Regions from separate parts of the Synechococcus sp. BMK-MC-1 genome, predicted to be linked through region 2. Evidence: predicted binding sites of a transcription regulator. Region 2 holds the regulator's gene; each other region holds the start of a gene.
The links. The regulator NtcA, encoded in region 2, controls nitrogen genes in cyanobacteria. The targets are predictions, from matches to a motif close to GTANCNNNNGNTAC.
Positions count from the first base shown of each region.

Region 1: a site for NtcA is predicted at 1,316-1,329, ahead of SynBMKMC1_RS14130 (urease accessory protein UreD). Genes of this name have one in related genera too.
Region 3: a site for NtcA is predicted at 976-989, ahead of SynBMKMC1_RS14275 (ferredoxin--nitrite reductase). Genes of this name have one in related genera too.
Region 4: a site for NtcA is predicted at 1,101-1,114, ahead of SynBMKMC1_RS05345 (DUF4278 domain-containing protein). Genes of this name have one in related genera too.

Region 1 is NZ_CP047939.1:2,526,829-2,529,024, reverse strand. It holds gene SynBMKMC1_RS14135 (urease subunit gamma) at 1-303, opposite strand; gene SynBMKMC1_RS14130 (urease accessory protein UreD) at 322-1,281, opposite strand; gene ureE (urease accessory protein UreE) at 1,394-1,915, shown strand; gene SynBMKMC1_RS14120 (urease accessory protein UreF) at 1,912-2,196, shown strand, end outside.
Region 2 is NZ_CP047939.1:391,960-394,155, forward strand. It holds gene SynBMKMC1_RS01990 (DUF3084 domain-containing protein) at 1-614, opposite strand, end outside; gene ntcA (global nitrogen regulator NtcA) at 672-1,406, opposite strand; gene rph (ribonuclease PH) at 1,482-2,196, opposite strand, start outside.
Region 3 is NZ_CP047939.1:2,553,314-2,555,509, reverse strand. It holds gene SynBMKMC1_RS14275 (ferredoxin--nitrite reductase) at 1-840, opposite strand, end outside; gene SynBMKMC1_RS14270 (hypothetical protein) at 1,091-1,336, opposite strand; gene SynBMKMC1_RS14265 (DNA mismatch repair protein MutS) at 1,364-2,023, shown strand; gene cobA (uroporphyrinogen-III C-methyltransferase) at 2,020-2,196, shown strand, end outside.
Region 4 is NZ_CP047939.1:955,131-957,326, reverse strand. It holds gene SynBMKMC1_RS05360 (fatty acid desaturase) at 1-119, shown strand, start outside; gene SynBMKMC1_RS05355 (hypothetical protein) at 165-485, shown strand; gene SynBMKMC1_RS05350 (hypothetical protein) at 842-1,030, shown strand; gene SynBMKMC1_RS05345 (DUF4278 domain-containing protein) at 1,200-1,301, shown strand; gene SynBMKMC1_RS14525 (hypothetical protein) at 1,412-1,564, shown strand; gene SynBMKMC1_RS05335 (lipocalin-like domain-containing protein) at 1,654-2,148, shown strand.

The DNA.
Region 1 (2,196 bases), 470 kb from region 2:
TCAGCGAATTGGGTCGTGCAGGGTCACGAGCTTGGTGCCATCGGGAAACACCGCTTCGATCTGCACCTCGTGAACCAGTTCGGGAATGCCGTCCATGACTTGCTCGCGGCTCAGCCAGGTCGTGCCCTCCTGCATCAGCTCTGCAACGTTCTTTCCGTCGCGGGCACCCTCCAGCACAAGGAAGCTCAGCCAAGCCACCGCTTCGGGGTGGTTGAGCCTGAGGCCACGCTTGAGTCGCCGTTCGGCCAGTAATGCCGCGGTAACAATCAGGAGCTTGTCTTTTTCCTGGGGACTGAGATGCATGGACTGGCTCGGTCGTTCTCAGTGTGTCCCTACCGCGGGCCAAGCAGTGTTCGCTATGAACGATGACGTCGGCAAAGGCTGTTCCTGCAAAGGCCAGACCCTTGGGATCTGTGGACTGCTCAAGGCGCGCAGGGCGCGGGTGCGAGCCCAGATGCGGCTGAACCAGAAGCGGGCATCGCGGCTGGACGGACCGGCATAACGGGCCACCAGGCCCTGATCCAAGCTGCTGCAGCGCAGCGTGCCTTCAAGGCCTGCGCGATCGCTGCGGACCAGCTCCAGCAGTTGCGTCAGAGCATCGCCGCTCAAGGGCATCGGTGCAGCCCACACCAGCGATCCGAACACTGGCTGTTTGTTCAGTCCGTGCTGGTCGTTGAGGGCGTCGCCCCCCAAGTCCAACCGGTCCACGATTTCCCAGCGATCGGCTTGATGAGGTTTATCACTGCGTCGGCAGATGCTCAGGGCTGAGCGCCAGCGACCCTGCTGCAGGGTTTCTCCAGCGGCGGTGCGGCCCAGCCGCACGATTTCTGCACTGAGAAAGGAGGCGTCAGCTGGTAGTTGCACCGTCAGATGCTGCTCATAGAGGGCATTTGCATAAAGCACCAGCTCCTGGGGTAGCCATTCCAGATCGCTGCTCTTCGCCAGTTTGCAGTGCACCTGTTGACGGGCCCATTGGCCTTCGGGGTAGAGGCGGCTGCGACCGATGGACCCGTAGACCTTCTGCGCGGCGACGCTGGTGATCAGGCCGCGACTGTTTGTTTTCAGGTCCAGGGCAATGCTGAGTTGGTCGCCACCCACCAGTCCTCCAGCTGTATGCAGGATTGGCAGCTCACAGCGGCCGTCTTTGCCCTGTTCAGCCCGCAGAAGCTTGAACGGGGCGCTGCAGCCCCCTTGGTGAACTGTGCCTGCGTCGCCGCGTTCGGTCTGCCGGTGTTCAAACCGCAGCTCGCAGCGGCCATGCCAGGGATCGAGGCGTTGCATCCCCCCACGCTCGGCGCTTGAGCTGCGATGACCTGTAGCAATCAACACCAAATCAACGCAGACGGCTGGGCAGGCTCAGGGTGAACGCGGAGAAGCCTTGGACGACAACGCGATGAGTGACAACGCGAGCGATCACAAACCGATCGTGTTGGAGCATCGCCAAGTGGGTGAGGCAGTTGGAGATCTTCCGCCCGACCGCCGCCTGCAATTGCCGCTCACGGCCGAAGATCGCACGGTGCTCCGTGGTCGCCGCCGTAGCCATTGTGGACGTTCTCTTTTGCTTCAGTTGCCGCGGGAGGGCGCCCTTCAGCCCGGTGATCGCTTGTTCGATCAATCCCGGAGCTGGGAGGTGGTGGTGATTGCGGCGCCGGAGCCGTTATTGCGGGTGCAGGCGGATTCAGTCTTGGAGCTCCTGCAGGCGGCGTATCACCTTGGCAACCGCCATGTGGCCCTCGAGTTTCACGACGGGGACTTGTTGTTGCTGGCGGATTCAGTGCTGGAGGCGATGTTGCGCAGCCGTGGCTTGCATGTGAGTGCCTGTGAGCGTCCGTTTGTTCCGGAGGGAGGCGCTTATGGGGGTGGTCACAGCCATGCCCACAGCCACAGCCATGCCCACAGCCATGAAACGCCATGACCTCCCTGGCGTTGCTCCAGTTGGTGAGCCCGGCTTTGCCGGTGGGAGCGTTCAGTTACTCGGAGGGGTTGGAAGTCTTGATCCAGGCCGGAGCGCTGAAGAGTGAGGCTGGTCTCGAGCAATGGTTGAGCGCCGAGCTGGAGCGAGGATCCCTGCGGTTGGAGGCTGCCGCCCTCGCCACCCTGATGGCTGACCTGGACCGATGGGTGAACGGCGCTGATCAGTCGGCCCGACTTCGTTTGCTGGATCTGGATGGTTGGCTGCTGGCCACACGTGAAGCT
Region 2 (2,196 bases):
AAGGGCTGACCACTGCTGATGGCCACGTTGCCGCGGCGCAGGGCCAGAAGATTGTCTTCCAGCTGTTTCAATTCGGCTTCGCCGGAGCGAATGCGATCCCGCACCGCGGCGAGCTCTCGGTCGGTTCTGCGGATTTCGTCATCGCGTTGGCGAACGTCCTGGCTAAGGCGTTGTCGCTCGGCTTCCAGCCGGCGGGTTTGCTCCTGCAGGGGTTTGAGGGTGTCTCTCAGCTCCGTGGCTTGTTTGCGCGCTTCCTCAAGGCGACGACGCACTTCAATCTCATCCTTGCGCGCTGTCTCCAGTTGTCGTCTGGATTGTCGCTGTGCCGACCGACTGGACTTGAGATCGGCACGGCTGCTGCGCAGGCGCGCCTGAAGGTCGTTCAACTCAAACAGGCCGACGCGCAACTGCCTGCTGACGAGCAGCATCAGCCCCAGGGAGAGGACGCTGATCAAGCTGCCGGTGAGCACGGTGATCACCACCGCAGTCTGGCGGGGACGCAGGCCGAAAAGGCTCAGGCGTGCCTTACCCACCTTGGAGCCGAGGCGATCCCCCAAGGTCGAGAGCACACCCCCAAGCACCAGCAATGACAGCAGCAGTAACCAGCCGGTCACAGAGAATTCATCGCAGGGCGTGCAGCTGGAACGCCGCTATCTTCACCTGTCCAACGTTCAACTGAAGCGTTTGGCCAGGGCAATTGGATCGAGAACCGTGATTTTTTTGCGGTCAATCTCCACAAGCCCTGAATTGCGAAGGTCTCCGAGCAGACGAGTGATCGTGACTCGGGTGGATCCGATGGCCTCGGCGATGGCTTGATGCGACAGTCGCAGATCGATGGTGATCCCCTGGCTTCCAGGAATGCCGAAGTCGCGGCAAAGCACCAGCAGAAAACTCACCAGGCGGGACGACATATCGCGGTGGGTGAGCGTCTCGATCATGGTCTCCGTTTGGAGGATTCGGCTTGAGAGTCCCTGCAGCAAGAGCAGTCCAACCGAGGTATCGGCTTCGATGGCTTGGCGGACCGAGGTGGCGGGAGCCGTGACCATTTCCACTCTCGTGAAGGCCACGGAGTGGTAGAAGCGATCAGAGCGATGGCCGGTGAGCAGGGAGAGCACACCGAACAGGCTGTTCTCTCGAAGCAGCGCCACGGTGATCTCTTCCCCTGACTCATAAACGCGAGAGAGGCGCACTGCACCTCGGCGGATCAGATACACCTTTTCCGCCGGATCGCCGGGGAAGAAAATGGTCTTGTTGCGTTCGATCAGCTCCGTGTTGGCACCGTCGAGGTCGCGGATCACCTCCAACAGGGTTCTGCTGGTGGGAGCGGGTGCGTTGGCGAGGCTCACGTTGCCCATGCGGCCCTGCTGGGGCACTGTGCGGCTGAAGCCGCGGATTACTTCGGGCATGGCCAGCACCTCGCTTCAAGGAAATTAAGGAGCGATCGATTCCCACCCTGTAGCAACGCACACGGTTCCAGGGGCTCAGCGCAGTCGTAGCGCTTCCTTCTGGGCGTCCATTAGTTGCTTCAGTCCAGGCTCCGCGCGGTCGAGGAGCAGGTTCAGTTGCTGTCTGCTGAAGGCTTTGCCTTCCGCTGTGCCCTGAAGTTCCAGCAGCTCGCCACTGTCATTCATCACCACGTTGAGGTCCACGTCAGCCTGGGAATCCTCGCTGTAATCCAGATCAAGCAGGGCCTCGCCTCCGAGCAGTCCCACCGAAACGGCTGCCACCTGGGAGCAGACCGGATTGCTCTGCAGCACTCCCTGCTTCACGAGAGATTCACAGGCGTTCTGCAGGGCAAGCCAGGCTCCAGTGACCGAGGCCGTGCGTGTGCCCGCATCAGCCTGAATCACGTCGCAGTCGATCAGCAGGGTGTTCTCCCCAAGTGCCTCCATGGAGAGTGCTGCGCGCAAGCTGCGACCGATCAGGCGTTGAATCTCCTGGGTGCGGCCGGAGAGCTTGAGCCATTCCCGTCGCTGGCGTTCGGGGGTGGACCCCGGAAGCAGCCGGTATTCCGCGCTGAGCCAGCCGAGGCCCTGGTCACGGCGCCAACGGGGCACGCCTTCTTCATGGCAAACGCTGCAGAGCACAGCGGTTCGGCCGGTGCGCACGATCACGGAGCTGAGGGCGAAGCCCATGGGATCCCATTCAACGGCGAAGGGCCTGAGTGCGGATGCTTGGCGTCCGTCCTTGCGGGAG
Region 3 (2,196 bases), 440 kb from region 2:
GCCAACGGAGTCGAGATACAACCGGAAGCGACCTTTAGGGCGCTTGTCCCGTTCCCCGTTGTCTCTCCAGAGTGAGATCACAGCATCGGTGATGCGGCAGATCTCATTTGGCTTCACCCAAGCATTCAGGGGAATGGCATAAGCATTCATCTGCGAGGAGAGGATCCCGCCAATCCATACACCAAAGCCCATTTCGCCGTTGTGCTCAACAGGGTGGAAGACGATGTCGTTGTGAAGGAGGAAATTATCTTTAGCGCCTGCGACGGCTGTATTCCATTTGCGCGGCAGGTTGGAATAGTCGGGATTGCCTTGACAGTTATTGGTTAGAAAGTTCTGGAGTTCCGTGGTGTACGGGCGGGTATCAACAATTTCGTGGGGATCAATTCCGGCCAGAGGGTTACCGGTGACATTCCGAGGGTTGTCGAAACCGGATTGGATTGAGCTGAGCCCTGCTTCCTTAAGGCGCTTCAGGATTTCAGGCAGGTCGTTGAGCAGAACGCCGCGCAACTGCAGATTCTGACGTGTGGTGATATCGCAACTGCCGCTCTCACCGTAGCGTTCAACAATTGATGCGACGACGCGCAGTTGTTGTGCCGAAAGAACACCGTTCGGAACTCTCAGGCGCAACATAAACTGTCCTGGGGTTTTGGGTCGCCAGAACATTCCGTACCACTTCAAACGCAGTTGCAGGTCTGTCTCATCGACTTGCTCCCAACCGATTTCGGCGAATTTCTCAATTTCAGCTCCAACCAGAAGACCATCTTTAGCGGCCTTGTTCTGCTCGATCTTGTTGAGCTTCTTGCCGTCCAGATAGGGCCTGGAGGGAGAGCTGATCGTCATGGTCTTGAAGAAGAAAGGACAGACTGATCACTTCAAGCAGTGCGTGAATCAATCGTTGACGGACCCCTGGTCCGCTGGCGTGTCGGAACGAAAGCGACGCCAATCACAGTTTTCCCTTTCGTTGTATTGCTGTCGGTAGCAGTTGGAACATTTTTCAGGCCCTGCTGGCTTTGGGCTTGGTGAGACCAAAATGTGACTTCAGATACAGCTTCGAAGCAGGTGCAGCCGTAGAAGGCACCATTCCGCGTTTTCAGTATTGGCGTCCAACTTCGCCAAGCATGCGCACAGCTCCGTGCCTCAACATCTGCCAGACCCGTTTCATGGCGGCGAAGTCCCGATCCAGTTCGCTTTGAAACCGGTCTCCGTTCAGGCGTTGGCGGCTCTCCGGGCGATAACGTTGATCTGTGCGCCTCCGTTCGGAACGCGCCTCCATTGCGGCTCGGTCCAATGCGGTTCGGTCCATAGCGGAACGGTTGGAGGTACGTCGGCGGGTCATGGAGCTGAACTTGGTCAACATGCACCGATGAGAACAGCCGCTCCTGCCTCCAGGGCGTGGCCATTGCTACCAAACAGTGCTTTGCTGCCTCAGCGTGCAATCCGTCTGGTGGTGCACGGTCGTGCTGGAGGCGAAGTTCCAGAGGCCCTGCGACGGCTTTGCCAGTCTGTGCAGTCAGCTCGCCGGGCTCCTGTGGAGCTTGAAGTCCTCACCGGGACTTCATCCCCGTCTCGATCTGATCGGCCTCTATGGCTGGTGCCGATGCTGCTCTGGCCCGGCGCCCATGCCCGGGTTGATGTTCCGATGATCCGTCGTCGTCTCGTCGGGGAAGGCCAGTCCGTGACGCTGCTGCCATTTCTAGGAGCGTGGACCAGCTGGTGGAGCCTGGTGGCTCAGGCGCTGCAGATGCATGCATCAGCAACGGGCGTGTTGATTCATCACCCTCTCCGTCCAGGCTTGGCTGATCGCTTCTTGGCCCAGCTCTCCGTGCGTATGGGGCGCCCGCTTGTGCCGTTTGATCAATGGCCTGAGTACCAACGCCTCCACCCAGAAGCCCAGCCACTCACCTTGGCGTTGGCTCCAAACCGGATGACTGAGTCCCTCGGGGAGGCTGGAGAATGGCCCCCTCTGCTGGACCATCCCCTGATCCGTCAGGGCCTGATCGATTTGCTGGTTTCCTTGCCGTGACTACTGCTAACAGTTCTGGAATCGTTTATCTCGTCGGTGCTGGTCCGGGAGACCCCGAGCTGCTCACCGTGAAGGCGCATCGTCTGCTCCAATCCTGTGATGCGCTTGTGTACGACTCGCTCGTGCCGCGGGAGGTTCTGGATCTTGTGCCGGAGCACTGTGAACGTCACTTC
Region 4 (2,196 bases), 560 kb from region 2:
ATCCGATACTGTCGTTCGCAGCTTGTTACCACTTTGGCTATCATCGCGAACATCACAGTTATCCAACAGTGCCCTGGCATCAACTCCCCGAAGCCCGCACTGCTTACGCTCAAATCTGAACCCAGTTCAGCACCTCTGCCCCGACCTCACACCTCGACAAAACCATGTCAGCAGCTGACTGGACACACCAGGAACAATCCATTGCCAGGAACGCCTTCGAAACTGGCAAACAACGCTCAATTGAAGCATTGATTGTGATTTTGAGAGAGCAAAGTGCTCTGCTCGACACACCCGAATCAATCTGGAAATATCACGATTTTCTCAGCAGTGAACGTTATCAATATGAAGGACGAGCTGAATTTGACACAGCCAATATTTTGTTCAATCTGGCTGACATGATCAAACAAAATTTAATAAGTTACGAAGACCTTGAAGGCCTTGAACAAACCAAACTCAGCAAAATCAAAGCCATGGCCATGTTTTGAAGTCAGCCCAGGCTGAACGCATGCTTTTCAACTGAGGATTGCACTGAATTGGTTTTCGGTTGAATCTTGATCGATGTCGGCCTCAGAGCACAGGCCAGGGCGCGGAACGGCTGATGCACGCCCTCCACAATCAACGTTCCCATTGGATGGGAGTGGGCAAGATTGAGCTTCATCGTCAAACCGGTTGTGTAACGGAATCTGCGTCGCCTTGATTCCTTCACGCAGCCTCGCGGATTCAAGGGCTCTTGACGAGCCATGTTCAGAAAATCTTCCAGGCCGTACTTGCAAAGTTGTCGCCGTTGTCACGGCCGGCTTGCCCTGTCCCCCCAACCATGACCTCATCGACATGTTCAGCCATGACCAGCGAACAGGCCATTGAATTGATCGGCTCCGCTGTGGACTACAGCCAACAACGCAGCAAGCTGCTCGCCAGCACCGAGCGTCTCTCCGACGCCGAGGCCATCCGCCGAGAATTCGATGAATGGCTTAACCCCACCGGGGATTGCTTGCCTCTGATGCCATGTCCGTTGCCGGAAGCGGGTTGATCACCGCCCATTCATCACTGTGTATCCGAATGAACGACACGGTGGTTGACGGCTTCGCTATGAAGAGTCTGTAGCAACAGCTACAAGAACACGTTCACCTCACCTCCGGTGAGGCGCAGTTCGACTCAGGCCATGGAACGGGGACCTGAGCTTGCTTCGAGGAACCATCATGACGCTCACCTATCGCGGCCAGACGTACGTGCCGAATCACACGGCTGCCACCCGGCAGCCTGTGGTTCTGGTGTATCGCGGTCGACAGTTGACCAAGTGAATGGCCACCGCCAGCCGGCGGTGCTGACGCCCTGCTCCGGCAGGGCTTTTTTGATGCTCTTGCGGGACCACCTGCTGACAGCCGGCCTGGAGCGATGGCATCTTGAACACATGAAACATCGCTCCCTGCTGCAGCGGCTCGGCTCCTATCTGATGGGCCTGGTGGATGAGTACTGGACCATGCGCGAACCGCAGAGCTACGGCGAGAAAGCCCCCAGCTGCACAGTGCGCTGCGACGACGAGCACTGCGAGCGCGCGGACTGAGCAGGGCGATCCGGTGGCGGTTGTTACCAGCCCAAAAGGAAAGGATCTCGATCTCCTCATGCAGCCCCCCCGGCCTCAATGACGCCTGTGTGACCACGGGTAGGTTCCGGGCGCCCCGCAATGCGGCCTTGAACACAACGCGTCTGCAGTCACTGGATGCCATCGCCGCTCCCTGCATCCATGGCGCCTGGCGACTGGTGAGCTACCTGGTGGAGGAGAAAACCAGCGGCGACACCTTCAGGCCGATGGGTGACCACCCAACGGGTTATGCGCTGTTCACCCCGGAAGGACGGGTTTCGTTCACGCTCACTGCTGAAGGCCGCACACCCACAACCGACCGCGAAGGCGACGCGGCTCTGCTCAGCAGCCTGGTGGCCTACTCCGGAACCTACAGGCTGGAGGACGACCGCTGGATCACTGCGGTTGATGTGGCCTGGAAGCCGGAATGGGTGGGTACCGAACAGATGCGCCACTTCTCGATTGACGCTGACCAGCTCACGGTGCGAACGCCATGGCGGGTGATGCCCAACTGGCCGAAACAGGGCCCGACCCGCAGCATCGTGATCTTTAAACGCTGCAGCTGACGCTGCTCACTGCAGGGGATCGATGAGGCCATATAGCAGGGCCGTGAC